3 regions of the Streptomyces sp. NPDC006687 genome follow, and region 2 is predicted to be linked to each of the others. Evidence: riboswitches for the same ligand, from Rfam matches in the RefSeq annotation. Region 2 holds a riboswitch; each other region holds the start of a gene.
What was found. A riboswitch is a leader RNA that binds a small molecule or an ion and turns the genes downstream of it on or off. The one in region 2 is predicted to bind thiamine pyrophosphate.
Positions count from the first base shown of each region.

Region 1: linked by a shared signal. The riboswitch ahead of ABZ716_RS00385 (thiamine ABC transporter substrate-binding protein) and the one ahead of thiO (glycine oxidase ThiO) in region 2 are both predicted to bind thiamine pyrophosphate.
Region 3: linked by a shared signal. The riboswitch ahead of thiC (phosphomethylpyrimidine synthase ThiC) and the one ahead of thiO (glycine oxidase ThiO) in region 2 are both predicted to bind thiamine pyrophosphate.

Region 1 is NZ_JBEYJJ010000001.1:85,705-95,567, reverse strand. It holds gene rpsB (30S ribosomal protein S2) at 1-41, shown strand, start outside; gene tsf (translation elongation factor Ts) at 176-1,012, shown strand; gene pyrH (UMP kinase) at 1,175-1,954, shown strand; gene frr (ribosome recycling factor) at 2,048-2,605, shown strand; gene ABZ716_RS00395 (phosphatidate cytidylyltransferase) at 2,605-3,681, shown strand; gene rlmN (23S rRNA (adenine(2503)-C(2))-methyltransferase RlmN) at 3,817-4,932, shown strand; TPP riboswitch at 4,953-5,078, shown strand; gene ABZ716_RS00385 (thiamine ABC transporter substrate-binding protein) at 5,168-6,268, shown strand; gene ABZ716_RS00380 (iron ABC transporter permease) at 6,325-7,941, shown strand; gene ABZ716_RS00375 (ABC transporter ATP-binding protein) at 7,941-8,963, shown strand; gene ABZ716_RS00370 (cytochrome P450) at 8,980-9,863, opposite strand, start outside.
Region 2 is NZ_JBEYJJ010000005.1:304,182-314,044, reverse strand. It holds gene ABZ716_RS09360 (thiazole synthase) at 1-190, opposite strand, end outside; gene thiS (sulfur carrier protein ThiS) at 196-396, opposite strand; gene thiO (glycine oxidase ThiO) at 393-1,589, opposite strand; TPP riboswitch at 1,587-1,699, opposite strand; gene ABZ716_RS09345 (FAD-dependent oxidoreductase) at 1,867-3,033, shown strand; gene ABZ716_RS09340 (Rv2175c family DNA-binding protein) at 3,123-3,488, shown strand; gene thiE (thiamine phosphate synthase) at 3,568-4,203, shown strand; gene metF (methylenetetrahydrofolate reductase [NAD(P)H]) at 4,354-5,268, shown strand; gene ABZ716_RS09325 (hypothetical protein) at 5,322-6,200, shown strand; gene ABZ716_RS09320 (NAD(P)/FAD-dependent oxidoreductase) at 6,259-7,692, opposite strand; gene ABZ716_RS09315 (DUF4126 domain-containing protein) at 7,744-8,358, opposite strand; gene ABZ716_RS09310 (DUF3040 domain-containing protein) at 8,459-8,860, opposite strand; gene ABZ716_RS09305 (methyltransferase) at 9,162-9,863, opposite strand, start outside.
Region 3 is NZ_JBEYJJ010000007.1:152,342-162,204, forward strand. It holds gene ABZ716_RS11545 (cytochrome ubiquinol oxidase subunit I) at 1-388, opposite strand, end outside; gene ABZ716_RS11550 (cyclophilin-like fold protein) at 578-946, shown strand; gene hisC (histidinol-phosphate transaminase) at 969-2,048, opposite strand; gene ABZ716_RS11560 (LacI family DNA-binding transcriptional regulator) at 2,411-3,526, shown strand; gene ABZ716_RS11565 (metallophosphoesterase) at 3,743-4,921, shown strand; gene ABZ716_RS11570 (hypothetical protein) at 5,071-5,901, shown strand; gene thiC (phosphomethylpyrimidine synthase ThiC) at 6,014-7,801, opposite strand; TPP riboswitch at 7,796-7,940, opposite strand; gene ABZ716_RS11580 (YibE/F family protein) at 8,022-9,380, shown strand; gene ABZ716_RS11585 (SsgA family sporulation/cell division regulator) at 9,415-9,863, opposite strand, start outside.

The sequences.
Region 1 (9,863 bases), on a different contig from region 2:
CTGCCGCCGACGCCGAGGCTCCGGCCGCCGAGCAGGGCTGACCCACTGAGAGCGCCCGGCGTTCATCCGCCGGGCACTCGCAGCACGGACGATGACGGCGGGGGAGCCGCGCCACAAGCGCGCTCCTCCGCCGTTCACCCGTAGATCTACGACTTCGAGAGAGAATCACAGACTCATGGCGAACTACACCGCCGCTGACGTCAAGAAGCTCCGCGAGCTCACCGGCGCCGGCATGCTGGACTGCAAGAACGCGCTCGTCGAGGCCGACGGCGACGTCACCAAGGCCAACGAGATCCTGCGCGTCAAGGGCCTGAAGGGTGTCGCCAAGCGCGAGGGCCGTTCCGCCGAGAACGGTGCCGTCACCTCCCTGATCTCCGACGACGCCACCTCCGGCGTGCTCGTCGAGCTCAAGTGCGAGACCGACTTCGTGGCCAAGAGCCCGAAGTTCCTGGCCGTCGCCGACCAGCTCGCCGCCCACGTGGCCGCCACCAAGCCCGCCGACATCGAGGCGCTGCTGGCGTCCGAGATCGAGGCCGGCAAGACCGTCCAGGCGTTCGTGGACGAGGCCAACGCCAACCTCGGCGAGAAGATCGTCCTGGACCGCTTCGCGGCGTACGAGGGTGCGTTCGTCGCGTCCTACATGCACCGCACCATGCCCGACCTGCCCCCGCAGATCGGTGTCCTGGTCGAGCTGGACAAGGCCGACGCCGACCTGGCCAAGGGCATCGCCCAGCACATCGCCGCCTTCGCGCCGAAGTACCTCACCGCCGAGGACGTCCCGGCCGAGATCGTCGAGTCGGAGCGTCGCGTCGCCGAGGAGACCACCCGCGCCGAGGGCAAGCCCGAGGCCGCGATCGCCAAGATCGTCGAGGGTCGCGTCAACGGCTTCTTCAAGGACGCCACGCTGCTCGGCCAGCCGTACGCGCTGGACAACAAGAAGTCCGTCCAGAAGGTTCTGGACGAGGCCGGTGTCACCCTGAAGCGCTTCGCCCGCATCAAGGTCGGCATCTGAGTCCGTCCGTACACGACGGACACCGGACCCCGATAGGGTCTGAAGCAGTCGTCCACGCTTGCGCCGGACGACCGCAGATCTGACGAGGAGGCCATTGCCGCAGAGGGAACCGCGAGGACCCACCGGCAATGGCCTTCTTCGTATGTGCACGAGGAGATCTCCATGAATCAGGGCGTGGACCCCCACACCGCATCCCACGACAAGAGCGACCACGACAAGAAGGGTCGCCGCTTCATGCTGAAGCTGTCCGGCGAAGCCTTCTCCGGCGGCGGCGGGCTGGGTGTCGACCCTGACGTCGTGCACGCCATCGCCCGCGAGATCGCGGCCGTGGTCCGCGACGGCGCCGAGATCGCGATCGTCATCGGCGGCGGCAACTTCTTCCGCGGCGCCGAGCTCCAGCAGCGCGGCATGGACCGGGCCCGGTCCGACTACATGGGCATGCTCGGCACCGTCATGAACTGCCTCGCCCTCCAGGACTTCCTGGAGAAGGAGGGCATCGACAGCCGGGTCCAGACCGCCATCACCATGGGCCAGGTCGCGGAGCCGTACATCCCGCTGCGCGCCGTCCGCCACCTGGAGAAGGGCCGCGTCGTCATCTTCGGCGCCGGTATGGGCATGCCCTACTTCTCCACCGACACCACGGCCGCCCAGCGGGCCCTGGAGATCGACGCCGAGGCCCTCCTCATGGGCAAGAACGGCGTCGACGGGGTCTACGACTCGGACCCGAAGACCAACCCGGACGCGGTGAAGTTCGACGCGCTGGAGTACAACGAGGTGCTGTCCCGCGACCTCAAGGTCGCCGACGCCACGGCCATCACGCTCTGCCGCGACAACACGCTCCCGATCCTGGTCTTCGAACTGCTCGCCGAAGGCAATATCGCCCGTGCCGTCAAGGGTGAGAAGATCGGCACGCTCGTGAGCGACCAGGGCACCCGGGCCTGAGCCCGTCGTACCGGGCCCCGCGGGGCCCGGTACGGGCGGCCCGCCCGGCCCCGCCCGCCTGAACCATCCACTCAAGACATGCAGGAGCACGTGGTGATCGAAGAAATCCTCCTCGAAGCCGAGGAGAAGATGGAGAAGGCCGTCGTCGTCGCCAAGGAAGACTTCGCCGCGATCCGCACGGGCCGTGCGCACCCGGCGATGTTCAACAAGATCGTGGCTGACTACTACGGTGCCCTCACGCCCATCAACCAGCTCGCCTCGTTCTCGGTGCCCGAGCCGCGCATGGCCGTCGTGACCCCGTTCGACAAGAGCGCCCTGCGCAACATCGAGCAGGCGATCCGCGACTCCGACCTGGGCGTCAACCCCAGCAACGACGGCAATATCATCCGGGTGACCTTCCCCGAGCTGACGCAGGACCGCCGCAAGGAGTACATCAAGGTCGCCAAGAACAAGGCCGAGGACTCCCGCGTCTCCATCCGCTCCGTGCGCCGCAAGGCCAAGGACGCCCTCGACAAGCTGGTCAAGGACAAGGAGGCCGGCGAGGACGAGGTGCGCCGCGCCGAGAAGGAGCTCGACGACACCACCGCGAAGTACGTCACGCAGGTGGACGAGCTGCTCAAGCACAAGGAAGCCGAGCTCCTCGAGGTCTGATGAACGACTCTCCCTGGGCCGCTGAGCCGGTACCGGCGGGTCCCGCATACGATGCGCTGGTGGGCCCTCAGACTGCGCCCATGCCCATCGTGCCCGATGCCGCCGGCCGTGCGTTCGACGACCGGGAAGCACGGAACCGGGGGGCCGCCTTCACCGGCGGCCCCCCGCTCCGTACCGAGATGCCGTTGCAGGAGCCCATGCCCAGCCCCCCGCCCCCGCCTTCACAGGTACCGCAGGACGCCACGCCCCCGCCGCAGAAGAAGCGCGCCGGGCGTGACCTGCGGGCCGCCATAGGGGTCGGCGTCGGCCTCGGCGCGGTGATCTTCGCTTCGCTGTTCATCGTCAAGGCCGTCTTCGTCGGCGTGATCGTCGTCGCGGTCGTCGTCGGCCTGTGGGAGCTCACCTCCCGGCTCCAGGAGAAGAAGGGCATCAAGGCCCCGCTGGTCCCGCTCGCGGTCGGCGGCGCGGCGATGGTCATCGCCGGCTACGTCCGGGGGGCCGAGGGCGCCTGGGTCGCCATGGCGCTCACCGCGCTGGCGGTGCTCGTCTGGCGGATGACGGAACCGCCCGAGGACTACCTCAAGGACGTCACCGCGGGCGTCTTCGCCGCGTTCTACGTGCCCTTCCTGGCCACCTTCGTCGCGATGCTGCTCACGGCCGACGACGGCCCCCAGCGGGTGGTCACCTTCCTCCTGCTGACCGTCGTCAGCGACACCGGGGCGTACGCCGTCGGCTGGCGCTTCGGCAAGACCAAGCTCGCGCCGCGCATCAGCCCCGGCAAGACCCGCGAGGGACTGCTCGGCGCCGTGGCCTTCGCGATGGCCGCCGGCGCGCTGTGCATGGAGTTCCTCATCGACGGGGGCTCCTGGTGGCAGGGCCTGCTGCTGGGCCTGGCCGTCGCCGTCAGCGCCACCCTGGGCGACCTCGGCGAGTCGATGATCAAGCGTGACCTGGGCATCAAGGACATGGGCACGCTGCTCCCGGGCCACGGCGGCATCATGGACCGCCTCGACTCCCTGCTCCCGACGGCCCCTGTGGTCTGGCTGCTGCTGGCGGCCTTCGTCGGCACCGGCTGACGGATCCGGGCCGGGTTATCCTGGAGGGCGCGCCGTGTGCACACGGCGCGCCCTTTCCGTCCAGCGGCCGAGCTGCCGCGGACCGGCCCTGCCTGCGCGGGGTGACCCCCACCCCGTCGTACCGAGGAGTACCGCATGGCCCCCCGTCCCGTCCCGGGTGAGCTCACCTTCGTCGCCCCGCGAGGGGCCAAGAAGCCGCCCCGGCACCTGGCCGACCTCACCCCGGCCGAGCGCCGCGAGGCGGTGGCCGCGATCGGTGAGAAGCCGTTCCGGGCCAAGCAGCTCTCCCAGCACTACTTCGCCCGCTACGCCCACGACCCGGCGGAGTGGACCGACATCCCGGCGGCCTCCCGCGAGAAGCTCCAGCAGGAGCTGCTGCCGGAGCTGATGAACGTCCTCCGGCACATCAGCTGCGACAACGACACCACCCGCAAGACCCTGTGGAAGCTGCACGACGGCACGCTCGTCGAGTCGGTGCTGATGCGCTACCCCGACCGGGTCACCATGTGCATCTCCTCGCAGGCCGGCTGCGGTATGAACTGCCCGTTCTGCGCCACCGGGCAGGCCGGCCTCGACCGCAACCTCTCCACCGCCGAGATCGTGCACCAGATCGTCGACGGCATGCGCGCCCTGCGCGACGGCGAGGTCCCCGGGGGCCCGGCCCGCCTGTCCAACATCGTCTTCATGGGCATGGGCGAGCCCCTCGCGAACTACAAGCGGGTCGTCGGCGCCATCCGCCGCCTCACCGACCCCGAGCCCGACGGGCTGGGCCTGTCGCAGCGCGGGATCACCGTCTCCACCGTCGGCCTGGTCCCGGCCATGCTGCGCTTCGCCGACGAGGGCTTCAAGTGCCGCCTCGCCGTCTCCCTGCACGCCCCCGACGACGAGCTGCGCGACACCCTCGTGCCCGTCAACACCCGCTGGAAGGTCCGCGAGGTCCTCGACGCGGCCTGGGAGTACGCCGAGAAGTCCGGCCGCCGGATCTCCATCGAGTACGCCCTCATCCGCGACATCAACGACCAGGCATGGCGCGGTGACCTCCTGGGCCGCCTGCTCAAGGGCAAGCGCGTGCACGTCAACCTGATCCCGCTGAACCCGACCCCCGGCTCCAAGTGGACCGCCTCGCGCCCCGAGGACGAGCGGGCCTTCGTCGAGGCCATCGCCCGCCACGGTGTGCCGGTGACCGTCCGGGACACCCGTGGCCAGGAGATCGACGGAGCGTGCGGACAGCTCGCCGCGAGCGAGCGGTAGTCTGGCCCGCGTACATCTGCATATTCCGACAGGGGAGCGCCACAGCGCTGAGAGTGCGGCACACGTTTCACGACGAGCACCGTGGCCGCAGACCCTCTGAACCTCGCCCAGGTCATTCTGGGTAGGAAGTTCGGTCACCACCTCAAGCTGTTGCGCCCTGCCCGGGCGCCGCGCTCCATGTGAGCGCCCGGGCGGGGCCGCGTCTTCTCCTGGTCACACCCAGGAGGAATCAACCGTGAGCACCACCAAGAAGATCGCGGGTGCGGCGCTGGCCGCCGCGCTCGGCGTCACCACCCTGGCCGCGTGCGGCGGCGCCGCCAAGGACGAGGACGGGGCCGCCGCGAGCGGGGCGCCGAAGTCCAAGACCGTCACCCTGGTCTCCCACGACTCCTTCAACGTCTCCGAGCCGGTCCTGAAGGAGTTCGAGCAGCAGAGCGGCTACACCGTCAAGGTGCTCAAGTCCGGGGACGCCGGCGCCGCCCTGAACCAGGAGATCCTCACCAAGGGCTCGCCGCGCGGCGACGTCTTCTTCGGCGTCGACAACACGCTGCTCTCCCGCGCCCTCGACAACGGGATCTTCACCCCGTACGAGGCCAAGGGCCTGGCCGGCGTCAAGCCCGAGTACGTCCTCGACGCCCAGCACCGCGTCACCCCCGTCGACTCCGGCGACATCTGCGTCAACTACGACAAGGCGTACTTCGCCGACAAGAAGATCGCCCCGCCGCAGACGCTCGACGACCTGCTCAAGCCCGAGTACAAGAACCTGCTGGTCACCGAGAACGCCGCGACCTCCTCGCCCGGTCTCGGCTTCCTCCTCGCCTCCGTCGGCAAGTACGGCGAGGAAGCCTGGAAGGACTACTGGAGCAAGCTCAAGGACAACGGCGTCGAGGTCGTCGACGGCTGGGAGCAGGCGTACAACGAGCGGTTCTCCGGTTCCGCCGGCGGCAAGAAGGCCAAGGGCGACCGCCCGCTGGTCGTCTCCTACGCCACCAGCCCGCCGGTCGAGGTCCTCTACGGCGAGCCCCAGCCGGCCGAGGCGCCCACGGGCGTGGCCACCGGCACCTGCTTCCGCCAGGTCGAGTTCGCGGGGCTGCTGAAGGGCGCGAAGAACGAGGAGGGCGGCAAGGCCCTCATCGACTTCCTGATCGGCAAGAAGTTCCAGGAGGACATGCCGCTCCAGATGTTCGTGAACCCGGTGGTCAAGGACGCGAAGCTGCCGGAGGTGTTCACCAAGCACGGCGTGGTGATCGACAAGCCCGAGAACGTGGCCCCCGGGACCATCGCGAAGAACCGTGACCAGTGGGTCAAGGCATGGTCCTCGATCGTCGTGAAGTAGTACGCGACGGCTCCCCGCGGGAGGGCGTGCGGGCCACCGCCGTCAGATTCGCTCTGATGGCGGTGCCCCTCGCCTTCTTCGGGCTGTTCTTCGCCTATCCCGTCGCCGCGATCGTCGGCCGCGGGTTCGACACCGGGGACGGCTGGCACTTCGGGCGGATCGGCGAGGTCCTCGCCCAGCCGGACATCGCCGGTGTGCTCTGGTTCACCACCTGGCAGGCGCTCGCCTCGACGGTGCTGACCCTGCTCGTCGCGCTCCCCGCCGCGTACGTGTTCGCGCGCTTGTCCTTCCCCGGCAAGCAGCTGCTGCGCGCCCTGGTCACCGTCCCGTTCGTGCTGCCGACCGTGGTCGTCGGCACGGCCTTCCTGGCCCTGGTCGGGCGCGGCGGGCTGCTGGACGAGGTGTGGGGCGTCCGGCTGGACACCACCGTCTGGGCGATCCTGCTCGCCCACGTCTTCTTCAACTACGCCGTCGTCGTCCGGACGGTCGGCGGGCTGTGGGCCCAGCTGGACCCGCGCCAGGAGGAGGCCGCCCGGGTGCTGGGAGCCGGGCGGTTCGCGGCCTGGCGGCGGGTGACCCTGCCCGCGCTGGCCCCGGCGGTGGCCGCGGCCGCGCTGATGGTGTTCCTGTTCACCTTCAGCTCCTTCGGCGTCGTGCAGATCCTGGGCGGCCCCTCGTACGCCACGCTGGAGGTCGAGGTCTACCGGCAGACGGCGCAGCTGCTGGACCTGCCGACGGCCGCCGTGCTGACGCTGGTGCAGTTCGCCGCCGTCGGGATGATCCTCGCCGTCCACGCCTGGACGGTGCGCCGGCGGGAGACCGCGCTGCGCCTGGTCGACCCCTCGCGCACCGCGCATCCGCCGCGCGGCTGGGCCCAGCGCGGACTGCTGGCCGGGGTGCTGGTGACGGTGGCCCTGCTGATCGTGGCCCCGCTCGCGGTACTGGTGGAGCGGTCCCTGGACGCGCCCGGCGGGTACGGGTTCGGGTTCTACCGCGCGCTCCAGGAGGCCGGGGCCGGGGGCGGAACGTTTCTGGTGCCTCCGCTGGAGGCCATCTGGAACTCCCTCCAGTACGCCCTCGCCGCCACCGCGATCGCCCTGGCCGTCGGAGGGCTCGCCGCGGCGGCGCTGACCCGGCGGGCGGGCCGGTTCGTGCGGGGTTTCGACGCGCTGCTGATGCTGCCGCTGGGGGTGTCCGCGGTGACGGTGGGCTTCGGGTTCCTGATCACCCTGGACCGGCCCCCGCTGGACCTGCGTACCTCCTGGATCCTGGTGCCGCTGGCTCAGGCACTGGTCGGGGTGCCGTTCGTCGTGCGGACCATGCTGCCGGTGCTGCGGGCCGTGGACGGGCGGCTGCGGGATGCGGCGGCCGTGCTCGGGGCCTCGCCGCTGCGGGTCTGGCGGGAGGTGGACCTGCCCCTGGTGCGGCGGGCGGTGCTGATCGCCGCCGGCTTCGCCTTCGCCGTCTCACTGGGGGAGTTCGGCGCGACGGTGTTCATCGCCCGACCGGACCGGCCGACGCTGCCGGTGGCCGTGGCCCGGCTGCTGGGGCGCGCCGGGGAGATGAACTACGGGCAGGCCATGGCCCTGAGCACGATTCTGATGCTTGTGTGCGCCGTGTCCCTGCTGCTGCTGGAACGGCTGCGCCCCGCCACGACCTCGGGAGAGTTCTGATGACCCTGCTCCGGCTCGAAGGGGTGACGGTCCGCTTCGGCGACCGCGCGGTGGTGGACGCGGTGGACCTGGAGGTCGCCGCGCACGAGACCGTCTGCGTGCTGGGGCCGAGTGGCAGCGGCAAGTCCACCCTGCTGCGGGTGGTGGCCGGGCTCCAGCCGCCCTCCGCCGGACGGGTGCTGCTCGACGGGGCCGACCAGGCGGGGGTGCCGGTGCACCGCCGGGGGGTGGGCCTGATGTTCCAGGACCACCAGCTGTTCCCGCACCGCGACGTCGGCGGGAACGTCGCCTTCGGCCTGCGCGCACGCCGCTCCGCGAAGGCCGGGCACGAGCAGCGCGTGGCCACGCTCCTGGAGCTGGTCGGGCTCCCCGGGGCGCAGCGCCGGGCGGTGGCCTCGCTGTCCGGCGGGGAGCAGCAGCGGGTCGCCCTGGCCCGGGCGCTGGCCCCCTCACCGAGGCTGCTGATGCTGGACGAGCCGCTCGGCCAGCTGGACCGCGGGCTGCGCGAGCGGCTGGTGGTCGAGCTCCAGGGGCTCTTCTCCCGCCTGGGCACCACCGTGCTGGCCGTCACCCACGACCAGGGCGAGGCGTTCGCGCTGGCCGACCGGGTGGTGGTGATGCGCGAGGGGCGGATCGCGCAGGCGGGGACCCCGCTGGAGGTGTGGCAGCGGCCGGCGTCGGAGTTCGTGGCGCGGTTCCTCGGCTTCGAGAACGTGGTCCCGGCCACCGTCCAGGGCGGCGCCGCCGCGACCCCGTGGGGCGAGGTCCCCGTACCGGCCGGCTCGCCCGAGGGGGAGCAGCGGCTGCTGGTCCGTCCGGCCGGGGTGGTGCTGTCGGCGGCGGGGCTCGCGTGCGCGGTGGAGTCCCGTACGTTCCGGGGCACGCACGTGGCCCTGCTGCTGCGGCCGCAGGCCGGTCCGGTGCTGGAGGCGGAGTGCGGTCTGGCCGCCGCGCCGGCCGTGGGGGACCGGGTCGCGGTGGCCTTCACCCCGTCCGAGGTGGTCGTCCTTCCCTCGGCGTGAGCCGGCCGCCGGCGGATCAGGCCGCGCGGATGCCGTCGACGGCGACGGGCAGGTGGCGGGGGCCGCGCAGGACGGCGTTCTGCCGGTAGGGCGGCGGATCCTCCAGCAGCCGCGGGTTCTCCAGCCGGCGGGCCAGCTCGCTCAGGGCCAGCGCCGCCTCCAGCCGGGCCAGCGGCGCCCCGAAGCAGCTGTGGATACCGCTGCCCAGGCCCAGGTGCTGGACGTCCTCGCGGTCGGGGTCGAAGCGGTCGGGGTCCACGAACCGCTTGGGGTCGCGGTTGCCGGAGGCCAGGATCAGCCACAGGGAGGAGCCCTTGGGGATGGGCACTCCCGCGACCTCGATGTCGGTCAGGGTGCTGCGCTGCGGCAGCAGCTGCACCGGCGGCTCGTAGCGCAGCAGTTCCTCCACCATCGGCACCGCGAGGCCGGGCTCGGAGCGCAGCCGCTCCAGGACCGGCGGGTGGCGCAGCAGGGTGAGCATGCCGTTGGTGATCAGGTTGACGGTGGTCTCGTGCCCGGCGATCAGCAGCAGCGCCGCCGTGCTGAGCACCTCCATGGTGCTCATGGTGCCGTCCGGACCCTGTCCGGTGGCCAGCTCCGAGAGCATGTCGCCGGTCGGGTTCTTGCGCCGTTCCTCGGTCAGCCCGGCCAGGTACATGCCGAGCTCCATCCGGGCGCCGTCCGTCTTCTTGGCGCGTTCGGCGGGGTCGGCGTCCGGGTCGGGGTCCAGGCTCGCGGCCAGCGTGTCGGCCCACACGTGGAAGCGGCCTTCGTCCTCGGGGGGCACGCCCAGCAGACGGCAGATGACCGTCACCGGGAAGGGGTAGGAGAACTCCTCGACCAGGTCGATCCGGGCCGGGTCGCCCTGCGCGGCGACCTTGTCGATCAGCCCGGTGACGA
Region 2 (9,863 bases):
GCCGGGACAGCACCGACAGGACCGAGCCCTGCACGGTCGGGTCCAGGCGGCGCATCGCCACCGTGGTCAGCTCGGTGCCGGAGGCGATCAGGGCGTGTTCGAGGACCTCCAGGCTGGGAGCCCCGCCCGTGCCCATGATCAGGCGGGAGGAGAAGGTCCGGCCGCCCAGGGTGAACAGGTCGTCGGCCATCGCGCTCAGCCCCCCTGGACCGCGGTGAGGACCTCGACCCGGTCGCCGTCGCCGACGGGGGTCAGGGGCCACCGGCCGCGCGGGACGACGGTCTCGTTGAGGGCGGCGGCGACGCCGGACGGCGCCGTGGTGAGGGTCGCGACCACCGCGTCGAGGGTGGTGCCGGCCGCGATCTCGCGCGGCTCGCCGTTGACGGAGATGGTCATGCGTAGGACTCCTGACGCGTGGCGGAGAAGCGGCGGGGGCTGAAGGGGCGGGCGATCTCCGGCACGGTGCCGGTGGTCAGCAGTTCCGCCATGACGTCGCCGGTGAGCGGGGTCAGCAGCACCCCGTTGCGGTAGTGGCCGGTGGCCAGGTGCAGCCCCGGCAGGTCGGTCGGGCCGAGCAGCGGCGCGTTGTCGGGGGAGCACGGGCGCAGCCCGGCCCGGGTCTCGACCAGGGGGAGCTCGGTGATGCCGGGGACCAGCTCGTGGGCGTCGCGCAGCAGCTCGTAGACCCCGCCGGCGGTGACGGTGGTGTCCCAGCCGAGTTCCTCGCTGGTGGCGCCGACGACCAGCTCGCCGTTCTCGCGCGGCACCAGGTAGACGTGGCTGCCGCGCACCACGGCCCGTACCGTCCGGGACAGGAACGGCGCGTAGGCGACGGGCACGGCCAGCCGCAGCACCTGGCCCTTGACCGGCCGTACGGGAGGGGCCACCTCCGCCGGTACGCCCTCCAGCCGGCCGCTGAGCGAGCCGGCCGCCAGCACCACCTGGCCCGCGCGCAGCTCCGTACCGCCGTCGAGGAGGGCTCCGCGGGCCCGGTCGGCGGTGACCAGCAGCCGCTGCGCGCGGGCGCGGTGGAGGTCGACCCCGGCCCGCTCGCAGGCGGCCAGCAGCGCGGCCGCGAGCCGCCGCGGGTCCACCTGGTGGTCCCCGTCGACCCGCAGTCCGCCGCGCACGCCCGGGGCCAGCATCGGCTCCAGCCGGCGGCACTCGCGGCCGGTGAGCCACTCGGACTCCAGGCCGCAGCGCCGCTGGAGGGCGTGCAGTTCCCGCAGGTGGAGGCGGTCGTCGGCGTCGAGGGCGACGGCGAGGGTGCCGCAGGCGCGGTAGCCGAGGTCCATGCCGCCGCTGGCCTCGGTGAGCTCGGCGGCGAACTCGGGGTAGCGGGCGGCGGAGGCCGTGTTGAGGCCCAGCAGGGCCTCCTCGCCGTAGTGCAGCTCGGTGACGGCGGCGAGCATGCCGGCCGCTACCCGGGCGGCGCCGCCGCCGGGGTCGGGGTCGGCGAGCGCGGTGCGCAGCCCGCTCCGGGCCGCCCGCCAGGCGGTGACCAGGCCGATGATCCCGCCACCGATGACGAGGACGTCGTAGCCCCGGTGGTCGGATCCCCGGCCGGATGTCGCGTCGGATGCGTGCATGGGCGTCCAGCCCCTCCCTTCGCCGGCATGACCCGGATCAGGTTCGTACGGTCGGAGGCCGGCCAGCCTCCCTCTCAGCCCGGTGCGCCCGGACTCCCGCGATAGGTACGGTGGCCAGACTAACCCCGCTGCCGGTGCCGGGTAAGGCTGACTCCCCGCCGCGGCCTCCCCTGTGGCCCCGCCCCGCTTTCCTGACGGGCCGTCAGGTGGCTAGGCTGGCCGGGTGAGTGAGCAGACGGAACAGACGAAGCCCGGCGTCGTGATCGTCGGCGCCGGAATGGCCGGCGTGCAGACCGCCGTGGCCCTGCGCGAACAGGGCTGGACCGGCCCCGTGACCCTGCTGGGCGCCGAACCCCACCAGCCCTACGACCGCCCCCCGCTGTCCAAGGCGGTGCTGCTCGGCAAGGCCGAGGACTCCGCCTTCGACGTCGACTTCGAGGGCCTGCACATCGAGCTGCGCCTCGGCACCGAGGTCACCGCCCTGCGCGCCGCCGACCGCGAGCTGGACACCGAGGCCGGACCGGTCCCGTACGAGGTCCTCGTCCTGGCCACCGGAGTGGTCCCGCTGACCCTGCCCGGCACCGGGGGCGTCCCCGGCGTGCACCTGCTGCGCACCCTCGACGACGCCGCCCGGCTGCGCCCCGTGCTGGCCGCCGCCCCCGGCACCGTCGTGGTCGGGGCCGGCTGGATCGGCGCCGAGTTCGCCACCGCCGCCCGCGAGGCCGGCTGCGCCGTCACCGTGGTCGAGGCCGCCGACCGGGTCCTGGCCGGGGCCCTGCCCGCCGAGGTCGCCGCCCCCATGGCCCGGTGGTACGCCGGAGCCGGGGCCACCCTGCTCACCGGCGCCAGGGTGGCCGCCGTCGAGGAGGGCCGGGTGCTCCTCGCGGACGGTCGCGAGCTGCCCGCCGGTGCCGTCGTCGTCGGCATCGGCGCCCGGCCCGCCACCGACTGGCTCGACGGCAGCGGGGTCGAGCGGGGCCCGGACGGCTCCGTCACCGCCGACGCCCACCTGCGCACTTCCGTGCCCGGGGTGTACGCCGTCGGCGACTGCTCCTCCTTCCCCTCGGCCCGCTACGGGACCCGGCTGCTGGTCCACCACTGGGACAACGCCCTCCAGGGCCCCCGCGCGGTCGCGGCCAACATCGTCGCGGGGGAGCCCGTACGGACCTACGACCCGGTGCCGTACTTCTGGTCCGAGCAGTTCGGCCGCTTCGTGCAGTACGCGGGCCACCACGACGGCGCCGACACCCTGCTGTGGCGCGGCGACCCGGATGGCGACGGCTGGACGGTGTGCTGGCTGCGCGAGGGCGCCCTCGTCGCCCTCCTGGCCGTCGGCCGTCCCCGGGACCTGGCCCAGGGGCGGAAGCTGATCGAGTCGGGCGTGCCCGTGGACCCGGCGCGGGTCGCCGACCCGGGCGTGCCGCTGAAGTCGGCCGCCCTCTGACCCCTGCGGCGGGGCCCGGCGCACGCGGACGGACCCGGACGGACGGGGCCGGGTACCGAGGGCCCCGCCGAGGTGGCAGGCTTGTGTCCGTGACCGAGATTGACGCAAAGATCGATGCCCTTGTCCCCTCGTGGCTGTACCTCCCCGACATCGCGGAGATGCTCGACGTCGAGGTGACCCGGGTCCGCCAGATGGTCAAGGAAGGGCAGCTCATCGCCGTACGCCGGGGCGAGAACCGCGCTCTGCAGGTTCCGGCCCAGTTCATCGACGGCGACAAGGTCGTCAAGGGACTCGTCGGCCTGCTGACCGTCCTGCGCGACGACCGCTTCTCCGACGAGGAGATGCTGGAGTGGCTGTTCACCGAGGATCCGACCCTGCCCGGCACCCCCGTGCAGGCGCTGCGCGAGAATCGCGGCACGGAGGTGAAGCGCCGCGCCCAGGCGCTCGCCCTCTGACCGGCTGATCCACCGGTGTGCGGGCGGGCCGGGTAACCTCGGCCCGCCCGCACACCGCCACCACCAGGGGGGAACTCCCATGCAGCTGTCCGACGCCCGGCTCTACCTGTGCACGGACGCCCGCAAGCGGCAGGGTGACCTCCCCGAGTTCCTCGACGCCGTCCTGGCCGGCGGGGTGGACATCGTCCAGCTCCGCGACAAGGGCATGGAGGCCGGCGAGGAACTCGAACACCTCCGCGTCTTCGCCGAGGCCGCCCGCCGCCACGGCAAGCTCCTCGCCGTCAACGACCGCGCCGACGTCGCGCACGCCATCGGCTCCGACGTCCTCCACCTCGGCCAGGGCGACATCCCCGTCCCCGCCGCCCGCGCGATCCTCGGCCGGGAGGTCCTGATCGGGCGCTCCTGCCACGCCGAGTCCGAGGTCGACGCGGCCGTCGCCGAACCCGGCGTGGACTACTTCTGCACCGGCCCCTGCTGGCCCACCCCCACCAAGCCCGGCCGCTACGCCCCCGGCCTCGGCCTCGTCCGCTACGCGGCCTCCCTGGCCCAGGAGCGGCCCTGGTTCGCCATCGGCGGCATCGACGCCGGGAACCTGGACGAGGTCCTCGACGCCGGCGCCACCCGCGTCGTGGTCGTCCGCGCGATCACCGAGGCGACCGACCCGGGCGCGGCCGCCGCCGAGCTGGCCAAGCGGGTCCGCGACCGCCTGGCGTAACGCACAGCCCCACAGCGGTCCCGGGGCGCACCTCGCGGCGCGCTCGCGCGGAACTCGCGCCCGGCTCGGATCCGCGCCGAAGTGTCCAAAAATCTGTCCAAGGAATGGACAACGCTCACGCGTCCGCCAGGCCGCGTCTAACCTGCCCGTATGGCCCTTGGTACCGCTTCCACCTGGTCGGACCGTGCACACACGGTCCGCGACCTCATCGCGTCCGGAGCCTCGTATTCCTTCGAGTTCTGGGCTCCCAAGACCGAGAAGGGCGAGCGCAACCTCTGGAACGCGCTCCGCCGGATCGAGGCGGTGTCCCCGAGCTTCGTCTCCGTCACCTACGGAGCCGGCGGCTCCACCCGGGGCGGCACCGTCCGCGCCACCCAGCAGATCGCCGCCGACACCACCCTGACGCCCGTCGCGCACCTCACCGCCGTCGACCACTCCGTGGCCGAGCTGCGCCATGTGATCGGCCAGTTCGCGGACGCCGGCATCCGCAACATGCTCGCGCTGCGCGGGGACCCGCCGGGCGACCCCATGGGCCCCTGGGTCAGGCACCCCGAGGGCGTGGACTACGCGGCCGACCTCGTGCGCCTGCTCAAGGAGTCCGGCGACTTCTGCGTCGGCGTCGCCGCCTTCCCCGAGATGCACCCCCGCTCCACGGACTGGGATACGGACATCCGGCACTTCGTGGACAAGTGCCGTGCGGGCGCGGACTATGCCATCACCCAGATGTTCTTCGATCCCGAGAATTATCTGCGGCTGCGCGACAGCGTCCAGAAGGCCGGCTGCGAGACCCCGATCATCCCCGAGGTCATGCCTGTTGTGGGGATCAAGCAGCTCGACCGGCTGCCCCAGTTGAGCACCGCCGTCTTCCCGGACGCCGTGAAAGACCGCATGCTCGCCGTCAAGGACGATCCGGCCGCTGTACGCTCCATTGGCATCGAGTTCGCCACGGAGTTCTGCGCGCGGCTGCTGTCCGAAGGTGTTCCCGGGCTGCACTTCATCACGCTGAACAACTCCACGGCGACCCTCGAGATCTACGAGAACCTGGGCCTGCACCAGCGGGCCTGACCGGCCGTCTCCCGTCCTCCCACGCGGTACGGCCGTACCGAGAGGGGCCTTGCATGGGAATGACGGTCCTCTACATCGCGTTCGCCTTCGTCGCGCTGTGGCTGCTTGCCGAGGTCCTGATGCAGTACAAGGCCCGGCTGCGCTGGCGCCTGCTCGCCTTCGCCGGGTTCCTCGGCGTCGTGGCCGGGGTCGTGCTGCCGTCGGTGCTCGTCATCGCCGTCGGCGCGACCGCCTTCGCCGTCGGCCAGACCCTGGTGACGCTCTCCTTCCGCAAGGGCTTCATCGCCGGCTGGGCCCTGCGCAAGGGCAAGGAGGCCGAGCCCGCGCGGAAGGGTCCGAGCAGACGCCGCCGCTCCGGGGGCGCCGCGCCGCGCCCGGCGCCCGCGCTGGAGGTGACCGGGCTGGAGTACGGTTCCCCGGAGCCGGCCCCCTCCCCTGCCCACGACGCCGGCGAGGACCAGGACGACCGCGACGTCTTCACCCCGCAGCCGGTGCCCGAGGAGACCGGCTCGTACGGGATACAGAGCTTCGCCTCCCCGCAGCAGCCCGACGCCACCGCGGCCTTCGCCTCGCCGTTCGCCGCGGACGGACAGGACGGCGGACAGCACGCCGCCTACTACGGCCCCCAGCAGGGCCAGGGCGGCTACGACTACGGTTCCGGCTACCCGGCGGACGGCCAGCAGGTCTACGCCGCCTACTCGGACCCGTACATCGGCACCGGCGGCGCCGTCGCCCCGGCCCAGCAGTACGACTACCCGCAGTACGACCCGGCGCAGCAGCAGTACTCCATGGACACCCCGCCCGGCGGGGTCTGGGTCCCGCAGCAGCGCGCCACCGACGCCGCCCCGCAGCCGCACCACCCGGAGCAGGACCCGCAGCAGCAGGGGTACCCGTACCAGGGCAACGGCGAGCACGGGCAGTACCGCTACTGACACGACGGGGAGGGCCCGGCTCGCAGGAGCCGGGCCCTCCCCGCGTGCGTACCGGGGCTCACCGCGAGCCGCGGAACTCCGCCCCCTCGACGATCAGGCCCGCCACCAGGGCCCCCGTCATCCCCGCGTGCGCCAGCCCGCCGCCGGGGTGCGCCCAGCCGCCCGCGAGGTACAGCCCGGGCAGTCCCGTCACGTTGGACGGGTACAGCAGGCGGCCGCCCTCGCCGGGCAGGGCCGGAGCGGGCACCGAGCCGCCACGCGCCCCCGTGGCGGCCTCCACGTGTGCCGGGGTGCGCACCTCCTGCCACAGCAGCCGCTCGCGCAGGTCGGGGACGGCCCGCGCGGCGAGGTCCAGCAGCTTCTCCGGGTCCGGGACCGCCGCCCCGCCCGCCGGGCCGCACACGGCGCTGACGGTGACGGCCTCGTGGTCCGCGTCGGGCCGGGTGGCCGGGTCGTCCGGGCGCAGCACCGTGACGAGCTGGACGGCGGCCGAGCCGGGGGAGTGCACCAGCGTGCGGTGGACGGCGTCCGCGGGGCGCCCGCCGCGCAGGGCGAGCAGCAGAGTCAGCCGGCCGGGTACGGAGTCGCCCCGGGCCGGTACGGAACCGCGCGGCCAGGACACGCTGCCGGCCGGGAGCTGGCGCGGGTCGATCCCGCACACCACGAAGTCGGCGGCCGCCTCGGTGCCGTCGGCCAGCCGGACCCCGGCCGCCCGGCCGTCCCGGTCCAGCACCGCCCGTACGGCCGCGCCGAAGACGAACTCCACCTTCCGCTCCCGGCAGCGCTCGTACACGGCGGTGGCCAGCTCGCGCATCCCGCCCCGGACGTACCAGGTGCCGAAGGTCTGCTCCATGTACGGCAGGGCCGCCGCGGCGGCCGGCGCCGAGTCGGGGTCGAGCCCGTACGCCAGGACCCGCCCGCGCAACAGCTCCCCGAGGCCGCCGCCGAGTTCGCGCCGGGCCACCTCGGCCAGGGTCGGCCGGCGGCGGCGCAGCAGGCCGCTGCCGCGCAGCGCGGGGTAGGGGTCGCGGCCGAGGACCTGCCAGTCGGGGCGCAGCGGTTCCTCCAGCAGCGGGCGGCGGGTGGCGTCCCAGGTGTCGCGGGCCCGGCCCAGCAGGGCGTTCCAGCGCTCGCCCGCGCCCGCGCCGAAGGTCTCGTCGAGGGCGGCGGCGACCCCGCCCCGGGAGGTGCCGGGGAGGGTGACGGCGGCGTGGTCCAGGACGTGGCGGACGGCCGGGTCCAGCTGGACCATCCCGACCCGCTCCTCCAGCGGCCGCTTGCCGGTCTTGACGAACAGGTCGCGGTAGACGGCGGGCAGGTGCAGCAGCCCGGGGCCGGTGTCGAAGGCGAAGCCGTCGCGCTCGTAGCGGCCGAGCGCGCCGCCGTAGGTGGAGCCGCGCTCGTAGACCGTCACCTGGTGGCCCGCCACGGCCAGCCGGGCCGCCGTCGCCATCGTGCCCATGCCGGCGCCGATCACCGCAATTCTTGCCATGGCGCTGAGCCTATCGAGCGAACGCGGCCCCCATCGAGCGAGGTCAGCGGCTCACCACGGGGGCCCGCCGAGGGCCCCTGCCAGGCGTTTCTCCTCGCGCCGCTGGGCACGCCGCCGCCGGAAGCGGCGGATCCGGCTCCAGAGGAGGACCAGCAGGGCGATGCCCAGGGCGAGGAGCACGCCGGCGCTCACGGCGGCGGCCGTCGGGTGGTACAGGGCGAAGACGACGAGGCAGCCCACGCCGAGGTCCTCGGCGGTGCTCAGCACGATGTTGCTGAAGGGTTCGGGGGAGGTGTTGACGGCCATCCGGGTGCCGGCCTTGACCAGGTGGCTGGCCAGCGCGGTGGAGCCGCCGAGGGCTGCGGCGGCGAGGTCGGGCAGCGAGCCGCTGTGCCCGGCCAGGAGGGCGCCGACGACGGCCCCGGCGGCCGGGCGGACGACGGTGTGGACGGAGTCCCAGACGGAGTCCAGATAGGGGATCTTGTCCGCGACGGCCTCGCACAGGAACAGCACGCCGGCCACGACGAGCACGTCGGTGCGCTGGAGGGAGGCGGGGACCTCGTCGGTCAGGCCGGTCGCGCCGAAGACGCCGAGCAGGAGGACCACGGCGTAGGCGTTGATCCCGCTGGCCCAGCCGCTGGTGAAGACCAGGGGGAGCACACTCATCCGGGCATCATGCCGCAGGGACGGTGAAAACGGTGAGGGACGGCCGCCATCGGCGGCCGTCCCTCACCGGAAGGAAAGGAGCGCGGAGGGCGCGCGGGGGTCAGTGCCCCTGTTCGTCCCGGCGGCGCTGCCACCGTTCCTCGATACGGTTCATCATCGACCGACGCTGCCGGTTCTGCCCGCGGGCCGAACCGCCTGCGCTTCCGGAGACGGGCTGCTGGCCGGGCCTGGGGGCCTTGCGCCAACCGGTGACCACCAGGACCGTACAGGCCAGCATGACGAGGAATCCCACCACGCTGATCCAGAGCACTTCCTGCCAGATCACACCGGTCATGAGGAGCGCGATACCCACCACAATGCCTGCGGCTGCCTGGTAGACCCGTCGCCGGGTGTACGTGCGCAGTCCACTGCCCTCAAGCGCTGTCGCGAACTTGGGGTCTTCGGCGTACAGCGCTCGCTCCATCTGCTCGAGCATTCGCTGCTCGTGCTCCGAGAGCGGCACGGGAGTCCTCCTCATCCGTCGGTCGCGGGGGGTTGCGACCAGGGTTCCCCTTCAGGATAGGCGGGGAATCTCCCCCGTGACACCCGCCCTCCACGCCACATTCTGCATATCGCTCAGCGAGAAATCACTGGGTAGACGACCAGTAGACACCGACTGCGTGAAACGTACCGTCACCAGCGCGGTCACTGAGGCGCTTATTCCCCAATGAGCGGTCCGCCATGCCGTGCGGTGGTCCGATCATACGGGTCACGGCGCGGGAACGGAGGGGTCTCGGGCAGGTCACCCCGGCCCGGGCCGCGGATCAGGCCCGCTTCTCGCCCAGGACGTGCAGCTGCGTGGCCACCGCATGGAAGGCGGGCAGCTCGGCGGCGGCCTCCTCCAGGCGCAGCAGCGCCTCCACCGCGCCCGGCTCGGTGTCCACCAGCACCCCGGGCACCAGGTCGGCGAAGATCCGCACGCCGTGCACCGCGCCGACCTCCAGGCCGGCCCCGCCGACGAGCTCCGCCAGCTGCTCGGCGGTGAAGCGGCGCGGCACCGGGTCGCCGGAGCCCCAGCGCCCGGCCGGGTCGGTCAGGGCGGTGCGGGCCTCGGTGAAGTGCCCGGCCAGCGCCCGCGCGAGCACGGCCCCGCCCAGGCCCGCGCCGAGCAGGCTCAGGACCCCGCCCGGGCGCAGCGCGGCGACGGCGTTGGCCACGCCCTCGGCCGGGTCGTCCACGTACTCCAGCACGCCGTGGCAGAGCACCACGTCGTACGCGCCCCGCTCGACCACGTCCAGCAGGCCCTGGGCGTCGCCCTGGACCCCGCGCACCAGGTCGGCGACGCCCTCCTCGGCGACCCGGCGCTCCAGCCCGAACAGGGCGTTCGGGCTGGGGTCCACCACGGTCACGCGGTGGCCCAGGCGGGCGACGGGCACGGCGAACTTGCCCGTGCCGCCGCCGGTGTCCAGGACGTCCAGCACATCCCGCCCGGTCGCCTTCACCCGGCGGTCGAGGGCCTCCTTGAG
Region 3 (9,863 bases), on a different contig from region 2:
GGTGGATCTTCTTCGGCAGCTTGTCCCAGCCGAAGATCCACAGGCCGATGAAGGTGGACTCGAAGAAGAAGGCGATCAGCGCCTCGAAGGCCAGCGGGGCCCCGAAGACGTCGCCCACGAAGCGCGAGTAGTCGGACCAGTTCATGCCGAACTGGAACTCCTGGACGATGCCGGTGACGACACCCATCGCGATATTGATCAAGAAAAGCTTGCCCCAGAACTTCGTGGCCCTGAGGTATTTCTCCTTCTCGGTGCGCACCCACGCGGTCTGCAGGCCGGCGGTCAGCGCGGCGAGCGAGATCGTGAGCGGAACGAAGAGGAAGTGGTAGACGGTGGTGATGCCGAACTGCCAGCGCGCCAATGTCTCAGGCGCCAAAGCTAGGTCCACGTCGTCTGCTCCTTGTCGTCGCCGTGGTCACAGCGGGCAGTCTGCCTGGCGGGTTCCTCCCCATAGCGGGAGGAAGCAGGACACGCTTGTGAACGCGTTCACATTCACAAGCATTATGGCCTACCCGTTTCGGCCGGATCCAGCGGGGGGTACCTAGCCAGGAAATTCAACAGATTGTTGAATGTGGCCATGCAGATTCGAATCTCATGGCCTGCGGGCCTGCTCACCGCGACCCTCGACGAGACCCCGACCAGCAAGGCGCTGGCCGCGGCCCTGCCCATCTCCGCCTCCGCGCACACCTGGGGCGAGGAGGTCTACTTCGACACGGGCGTCTCCGTGGCCCTGGAATCGGACGCCCGGCAGGTCGTGGAGCCCGGCACGGTCGCCTTCTGGACGGAAGGCGACGCCCTCGCGCTGCCCTACGGCCCCACGCCCATCTCGCGCGGAAGCGAGAGCCGCCTGGCGAGCCCCTGCAACGTGCTCGGCTCGTTCGACGGCGACCCCCGCCTCCTGGCCACCGTCCGCGACGGCGACCCCATCCGCGTGGAACTGGTCTGAGGACCACAGCTCCGTTACGGATCTACATCTCCTTGAAGAACGCCTCCGCCGTGTGCAGGAAGAGGTCGTTCGCCTCGGTCTCACCGATCGTGACCCGCAGGCCCTCGCCCGCGAAGGGCCGGACCACCACACCGGCCTTCTCGCAGGCCGCCGCGAACTCGGCGGTCCGCTCCCCCAGCCGCATCCACACGAAGTTGGCCTGGGTGTCCGGGACCGTCCAGCCCTGGGCGAGCAGCGTCTCGTGCACCCGGTTGCGCTCACACACGAGCGCCCCGACCCGGCCCATCAGCTCGTCCTCCGCACGCAGCGAGGCGACCGCCGCGTCCTGCGCCAGCTGGCTGACGCCGAAGGGCACCGCCGTCTTGCGCAGCGCCGCCGCGACGGGCTCGTGGGCCACGGCGAAACCGACGCGCAGGCCGGCCAGGCCGTACGCCTTGGAGAAGGTGCGCAGCACGGCGACGTTGGGGCGGTCACGGTAGAGCTCGATGCCGTCCGGCACGTCGGTGTCGCGGACGAACTCGCGGTACGCCTCGTCCAGCACGACCAGGATGTCCGAGGGCACCCGGTCCAGGAACCGCTCCAGCTCGGCACGGCGCACCGCGGTGCCGGTGGGGTTGTTGGGGTTGCAGACGAAGATCAGCCGCGTCCGGTCGGTGATCGCGGCGGCCATCGCGTCCAGGTCGTGGACGTCCCCGTCGGTCAGCGGCACCCGCACCGACGTCGCACCCGAGATCTGCGTGATGATCGGGTACGCCTCGAAGGACCGCCACGCGTAGATGACCTCGTCACCCGGGCCGGCCGTCGACTGGATCAGCGACTGGGCCACGCCCACCGAACCGGTGCCGGTGGCGATGTGCTCGGCCGGGACGCCGAAGCGTTCCGCCAGCTCGTTGACCAGGCCGGTGCAGGCCATGTCCGGGTATCGGTTGAAACGGCCCGCGGCCGCGACCGCCGTCTCCAGGACCCCCGGCAGCGGCGGGTAGGGGTTCTCGTTCGAGGACAGCTTGAAAGCGACGGCCCCGCCCTCCGCGGCGGGCTTGCCGGGCTTGTAGGTGGGGATGCCGTCCAGCTCGGCGCGCAGCTTCGGGCTCTTCTCGCTCACCGCAGGTCCTCCTCGACCGTCCCGTCGGCGTCTCCTCCGACTCAATACTGCTCACCTTATGAGGATTCCGCCGATCCGAGAATGGCGGGCGCCAGGAACACAGGGGGAGCGCGCGCATATATGCGCGCGCCGGTGGCCTGCGCCGTGGCGCGCGTCCCTCGTGCAGGTGAGTTGCGACCGGCCCAGGGCCGGGGCGTTTTGGCATGCTCGTACCCGCCGACAGGCCGCACCCGTGGCTCAGGCCCTCAAATTCCTTCAATTCCAAGGTCATTGGGGGTGGCGAACCAAGCAGAATCGTGCCTGTCAACCCGTGCATATGCACCTGAAGCACCCACCCCTCCGAGCCCTACTATCGGCTCGCCATGACAGCAGCAGGGAAGCATCACGTGAACCGGGCCGAGACCACCCGGCGGGTCGGCGGCCGACAGGGGCGCGCCGGCATCAGGGACGTGGCCGCCGCCGCGGGCGTCTCCATCACCACCGTCTCCGACGCGCTCAATGGCAAAGGGCGGCTGCCGGACGCCACCCGCCGCCACGTCCGCGAGGTGGCCGACCGGCTGGGGTACCGCCCCTCCGCCGCCGCCCGCACCCTCCGTACGGGGAAGTCGGGCCTCATCGGCCTGACCGTGACGACGTACGGGGATGAACCTTTCACCTTCACCGAGTTCGCCTACTTCGCCGAGATGGCACGGGCCGCCACCTCCGCCGCGCTCGCCCGCGGCTACGCCCTCGTCATCCTCCCGGCCACCTCGCGGCACGACGTCTGGTCCAACGTTGCTCTCGACGGGACCGTCGTCATCGACCCCTCCGACCACGACCCCGTCGTCAGCGAGCTCGTCCGCCAGGGCCTGCCCGTGGTGTCCGACGGCCGGCCCGCAGGCACCCTCCCCGTCACCGCCTGGGTCGACAACGACCACGAAGCCGCCGTACTGGGCCTGCTCGACCACCTCGCCGCCGCCGGCGCCCGCCGTATCGGGCTGCTGACCGGCACCACCACCGACACCTACACCCGGCTCTCCACCACCGCCTACCTCAGCTGGTGCGAACGCGTCGGCCAGGACCCCGTCTACGAGTCCTACCCCGCCCACGACCCCTGCGCCGGCGCGGTCGCCGCCGACCGGCTCCTCGCCCGGCCCGACCGCCCCGACGCCGTCTACGGGCTCTTCGACCCGAACGGCACCGACCTCCTCGCCGCCGCCCGCCGCTACGGGCTGCGGGTCCCCGAGGACCTGCTCCTCGTGTGCTGCAGCGAGTCCACCGTCTACGCGAACACCGAGCCGCCGATCACCACGCTCTCCCTCAAGCCGCGCCGCATCGGAACCGCCGTGGTGCAGCTGCTGATCGACGCGATCGAGGGGGTGGACACGGGCCGCACGGTCGAACAGGTCGTCCCGACCGAGCTGATCATCCGTACGTCCTCACAGCGCAGAACCCCCCGGACCACCGTCAGCCCGCCCCGCTCACCCTCCCAGGACTGACCGCCGGAACGCCGTACCGGCGGGGCCGAGAGCCCCGTCGGGGATTTCAACAATGCCCATATCGGGCCGAAACGGCAGGAAGGTTTGGTTCCGCCCAGGATTCACCACCCCTGGTGCGTCACAGAGCGCGAGCCGCATTCCTATGATGGGCGCACGACATCACGGACCCTCCACCTCGGAGGTGAGCAGGGTCCGCAGGTGTACGGCAGCGCGACGGTGGTGGAGGGGTCGATGACTCAGGGGGCCGGTCAGGGACCCGCGATGCGGACGGACACGCTGCGGGACTTCCGGGTGCCGGTCGGCGAACCCGCCCCGCACGACGCGTCCGCCGGCCTGTCCGGCGAGACGCCCGTGTACGGCGAGTACCCCGCGTACTACGCGCCGGAGGCCGTCCCGCAGCAGCGCGCGGCCGCCGAGACCGCCGAGTTCCCCGCCGCCGGCTCCGAGGACGACCTGGACGGCTACACGCCGACCCAGCGTGACCTGCCGGTCATCGGGCGCGCCGCCACGGGCGGCCCCGGGGACACCGTCCAGGTCCAGTACGTCCCGCAGGAGGCCCCGGCCGCCGGTCCCGGCCCCCTCTACGTGGTGGGCGACGTACACGGCTACCTCGACGAGCTCATCCACGAACTCCAGGCCCAGAACCTCATCGACGCCGACTGCCACTGGTCCGCCGGCAACGCCCGGATCTGGTTCCTCGGCGACTTCACCGACCGCGGGCCCGACGGCATCGGCGTCATCGACCTCGTCATGCGGCTGTCCGCCGAGGCGGCCGCCGCCGGGGGCTACTGCAAGGCCCTCATGGGCAACCACGAGCTGCTCCTCCTCGGCGCCAAGCGGTTCGGGGACACCCCCGTGAACTCCGGCGCCGGCACCGCCACCTTCCAGGCCGCCTGGCTGCTCAACGGCGGCCAGCGCGCCGACATGGAGCGCCTGGAGGACGTCCACCTGCAGTGGATGTCCCGGCTGGACGCGGCCACCCTGGCGGACGGGCACCTGCTGCTGCACTCCGACACCACCGCGTACCTGGACTACGGCGACTCCATCGAGGACGTCAACGACACCATCCACGAACTCATCAACCGCAACGACGCCGACACCACCTGGGACCTGTTCCGCAAGTTCACCAAGCGCTTCGCCTTCCGCGACGAGGAGACGGGCCCGCAGGCCGTCCGCCAACTGCTGACCACCTACGGCGGCAACCGCATCGTCCACGGCCACAGCCCCATCCCGTACCTGCTCGGCGAGGTGGGCACCGAGGACGGCGACGAGGCGCACGGACCGGAGGCCGTCGACGGACCGCACGTATATGCGGACGGGCTGGCCATCGCGATGGACGGCGGCGTGACGATGGCGGGCAAACTGCTGGTCCAACAACTGCCGCTGCGCGACTGAGCGTTCACTGAGCGGGGTATTTCCCGAAAGTCCCTGTCACCCCATGGCCGGGGCGCTCTACCATCGCCCTGTCCGTAGCAGGCTCTCCTCCGTTTTCAGCCGGCGCCCGGTTCTCCGCAGGCGTACCGGCTCGTACGGAGCATCGGGGGATGCACATGACCAGCGGTCCGCACCTGCTCACCGAAGACCGGCCCGAGTTCGACCGCCTCCTGGACGAGGCATTGCGCGCAGCGGACGAACGGCCCGAGCTCGCCTCACTCGGCGAACGGCTCAACGCCGAACAACTGCGCACCATGGCGCTGAGCGCCATCGCACTGCTGACGGCCGCGGCGGCCGCCGAGTACGCCCACTACGTGAAGGTCCGGGAGGAACTGCGCGACGAGGCCCTGGCAGGCCGGGGGAACACCGATGAAAGCCCCGTCGAGGACGGTGACGGCCAAGGCGAGGGCGGCGGCGCGGGCGTGAGCGCCGTGGTGGCCGTTCTCGCACCGGTCCTGGCGGGCACCGCCATGCTGATCTTCCTGCTGGTGGGTTACAGCCTGAAGGCGATCGATCCCGAACCGGCTTTCGCCCGGACGATGTTGACGGCGGGCTGGCTCTTCGGCGGGCTCACCGTGGTCGCGCTGCTCTTCGCGGTGATTTCGCTGCTGGTGGCCGCCCTGCGCAACAGCTCCACGGAGGTGGCCGCGCAGGAGAGCGTCCCGATACCCGACGAACTCGCGCGGGCCCGGGAGGCATGGCGCAACGCGTTGCTGGAGCGGGGCATCATGCCGTTCCTGCGTGACGCGCTGGCCGATCCGGCCGCCGGGACGGGCTATCCGGTGCCCCACACGCCGGGGGCCGGGCGCATCCCCCATCTGGGATACACCCGGCCCGACTTCACCAGCCCGTCCGAGGGTACGCACTGCCCGCGGCCCGGCTACTCCAGCCCGGACTTCACAAGCCCGGACTTCGGCGGCCCGGAGCACCGGCCCGAGTGATCTCCTTCTTCACGCGAGACCACGTTTCACGTGAAACATCGGCCGCCTCGGCTCAGCGGACGGCGTCCCGCGACTCCCCCCATGAGGTCGCGGGACGGTCCGTCCGGCTGGTTCAGTCCGCCAGCGGCAGGTAGACGCGGTTGCCCGAGGCGGCGAACTCGGCGGACTTCTCCGCCATGCCCGCCTCGATCTCGTCGGCCTTCAGATCTCCGCCGTGCTCACGGCGGATGTCCTGGGAGATCTTCATCGAGCAGAACTTCGGGCCGCACATGGAGCAGAAGTGCGCGGTCTTGGCCGGCTCGGCCGGCAGCGTCTCGTCGTGGAACTCGCGCGCCGTGTCCGGGTCGAGGGCCAGGTTGAACTGGTCCTCCCAGCGGAACTCGAACCGTGCGTCCGACAGGGCGTCGTCCCACTCCTGGGCACCGGGGTGGCCCTTGGCCAGGTCCGCCGCGTGGGCCGCGATCTTGTACGTGATGACACCGGTCTTGACGTCGTCGCGGTTGGGCAGGCCCAGGTGCTCCTTGGGCGTCACGTAGCAGAGCATGGCGGTGCCCCACCAGGCGATCATCGCGGCGCCGATGCCGGAGGTGATGTGGTCGTACGCGGGCGCGACGTCCGTCGTGAGCGGGCCGAGCGTGTAGAACGGCGCCTCCTCGCAGATCTCCTGCTGGAGGTCGATGTTCTCCTTGATCTTGTGCATCGGGACATGGCCCGGGCCCTCGATCATCGTCTGCACGTTGTGCCGCTTGGCGATCGTGTTGAGCTCGCCCAGCGTCTTGAGCTCCGCGAACTGCGCCGCGTCATTGGCGTCCGCGATGGAGCCGGGGCGCAGGCCGTCACCGAGCGAGTAGGTGACGTCGTACGCCGCGAGGATCTCGCAGAGCTCCTCGAAGTTCGTGTAGAGGAAGTTCTCCTTGTGGTGCGCCAGGCACCAGGCCGCCATGATCGAACCGCCGCGCGAGACGATGCCGGTCTTGCGGCGGGCCGTCAGCGGCACGTACGGCAGCAGCACGCCGGCGTGGACCGTCATGTAGTCGACGCCCTGCTCGGCCTGCTCGATGACGGTGTCCTTGTAGATCTCCCAGGTCAGCTCCTCGGCGCGGCCGTCGACCTTCTCCAGAGCCTGGTAGAGCGGCACGGTGCCGATCGGGACGGGGGAGTTGCGCAGGACCCACTCGCGGGTGGTGTGGATGTTGCGGCCGGTCGAGAGGTCCATGACCGTGTCCGCGCCCCACTTGGTGGCCCAGGTCATCTTGTCGACCTCCTCCTCGATGGAGGAAGTGACGGCGGAGTTGCCGATGTTGGCGTTGACCTTCACCAGGAACCGCTTGCCGATGATCATCGGCTCGATCTCCGGGTGGTTCACGTTGGCCGGGAGCACCGCGCGGCCCGCGGCGATCTCCTCGCGGACGACCTCGGGGGAGACGTTCTCGCGGAGGGCGACGTACTCCATCTCCGGGGTGATCTCGCCCCGGCGGGCGTACGCGAGCTGCGTGACGGCCTGCCCGCCACGGCCCCGGCGCGGCAGGCGCGGGCGGCCGGGGAAGACGGCGTCGAGGTTCTTGAGGCCGCCACGGGGCGAGGTGTGCTTGATGCCGTCGTCCTCGGGGCGCACGGGGCGGCCCGCGTACTCCTCGGTGTCGCCCCGGCCGATGATCCAGTTCTCGCGCAGCGGCGGCAGGCCGCGGCGGACGTCGGTCTCGATCTGCGGGTCGGTGTACGGACCGGACGTGTCGTAGAGCGTGACGTCCTTGCCGTTGGTGAGGTGGACCTGGCGGACCGGCACCCGGATGTCCGGGCGGGAACCCGCCAGGTATCCCTTGTGCCAGCCGGGCTGGCGCTCGGTCTGGCCGTCGGCGTCCTGGCCGTCGGCAGGCGTGCGTGCATCCTGAATGGTCATGAGACCTGATCTCCCTACGCCGGCATTACCCGGTAACAGGTTCGGCGGTCGACGCAGCCTCCTCCCGTACGCAATCTCCTGCGCGTACGGTGATCAGCGCCCTCTCAGCCCGGTGCTCCGAGCTCCCGCGTTGTGCAAAGTAGCCCCCACGCTAGCGTCATCTGTGGCGTGCTGAACAGTGGGCCCCCTCATCTGTTGCGATGATCTGCCAGTGACGACCTTGCCGCAGCCCCCCGACGAACTTGCTGAGAGCCCCGGACATGGGCACGGACATGGCCACGGGCACGGACACGGACATGGACATGGCCACGGGCCGGCCGCCCCGGTGTCCAAGCACCTGCGCAAGGTGATCGCCGCCGTGCTGATCCCCTTCGCCGCCGCCGTCTTCGTCGGCATGGTGGTGCTGTGGCCCGGAGGCGCCCCCGCCCACGAGCGCACCGGAGTGGGCTTCGACCGCCAGACCCAGCAGGGCAAGGTGGTCGCCGTCGCCGACGTCGACTGCAAGTCGGTGAACGCCTCGCAGGTACCGCCCGCCGGGGCCGCCCCGGAGGGGCGTGAGGCACCGTCCCCGAAGGCCGGTGCGTGCAAGCGGGCCACCGTCGAGGTGGGCACCGGTCCGGAGAAGGGCCGGGTCTTCTTCGAGATCGTCCAGCCCGGTGCGCCACGGCAGTTGGCGAAGGGGCAGGAGGTGGTGGTCGCCTTCGCGCCGGACGCGCCGCGCGACCTCCAGTACTCCGTGATCGACCTGAACCGGAAGTTCCCGATGGCCCTGCTCGCAGGCATCTTCGCCGTCGCGGTGGTCGTCGTCGGCCGGATGCGGGGACTGTTCGCGCTCGTCGCGCTCGTGGTCAGTTTCGGGGTGCTGACCCTCTTCATCCTCCCGGCCATCCTGCAGGGGTCCAACCCCCTGGTCGTGGCGGTGGTCGGAGCCAGCGCGATCATGCTGATCGCCCTCTACATGTGCCACGGGCTCACCGCCCGCACGTCGGTCGCGGTCCTCGGCACCCTGGTCTCACTGCTGCTGATCGGGCTGCTGGGCTCGCTGTTCATCGACTGGGCGTTCCTGAGCGGGAACACCGACGACAACACCGGGCTGATCCACGGGCTCTACCCGGACATCGACATGAGCGGACTGCTGCTCGCGGGCGTGATCATCGGTTCGCTGGGTGTCCTCGACGACGTGACCGTCACCCAGACCTCCGCCGTCTGGGAACTCCACCAGGCAGACCCGCGGATGGGCTCGCGTGCCCTCTACCGGGCGGCCATCAGGATCGGTCGCGACCACATCGCCTCCGTGGTCAACACCCTCGTGCTGGCCTATGCGGGTGCGGCGCTGCCGCTGCTGCTGCTGTTCTCCATCGCCAACAGCAGCATGGGCACCGTGGCCAACAGCGAGCTGGTGGCGGAGGAAATCGTCCGGACGCTCGTGGGCTCGATCGGACTCGTCGCCTCGGTCCCCGTGACCACGGCGCTGGCCGCCCTGGTCGTGTCCGCGGACCGCCCCGGCCCCGCCCTCGGCGACCCCGCCCAGAGCACGGCGCCGGCCCGCGGCGGCCGGGGCCGGCGACGCAAGCGCTGAAGGATGCGGGACCGGCCGCAGGGAGCGGCGGCCGTCAGCCCGCGCTCTGCTCGTTCTGCTGCTGGGCCTCGGCGAGGATCCTGGCGAGTTCCTCGTCGAGGGTCTCCTCGAAGTCGCCGAGACTGCGCTCCTGACCGAGGGGCACGATCCGGTCGGTGCGGTCGAGGAACGCGACGAGCGGAGCCGCGCCGGCCCGGAACAGGGCCCGGTCGCCGCCGACCTGAAGGCGGATGTGGACGTCGGAGAGTTCCCCCGGTTCGGTGGGGGCGATGTGCACATCGCCGTCGCCGCACGCCCCGTTGATGCCGTCGAGCAGCAGCTCCCGGCCGAACGCCCAGGTCACGGGGGCGTCTCCGGGGAGGTGGAAGGTCAGGCGCACGGCGTAGGGGTCCCGGGCTTCGTACCCGAGCTCCACGGGGATCCGGAACGCGAGCTCCTCGGAAACGAGGAAACTCATCATGACCTCTGCCTGTACCGACTCGC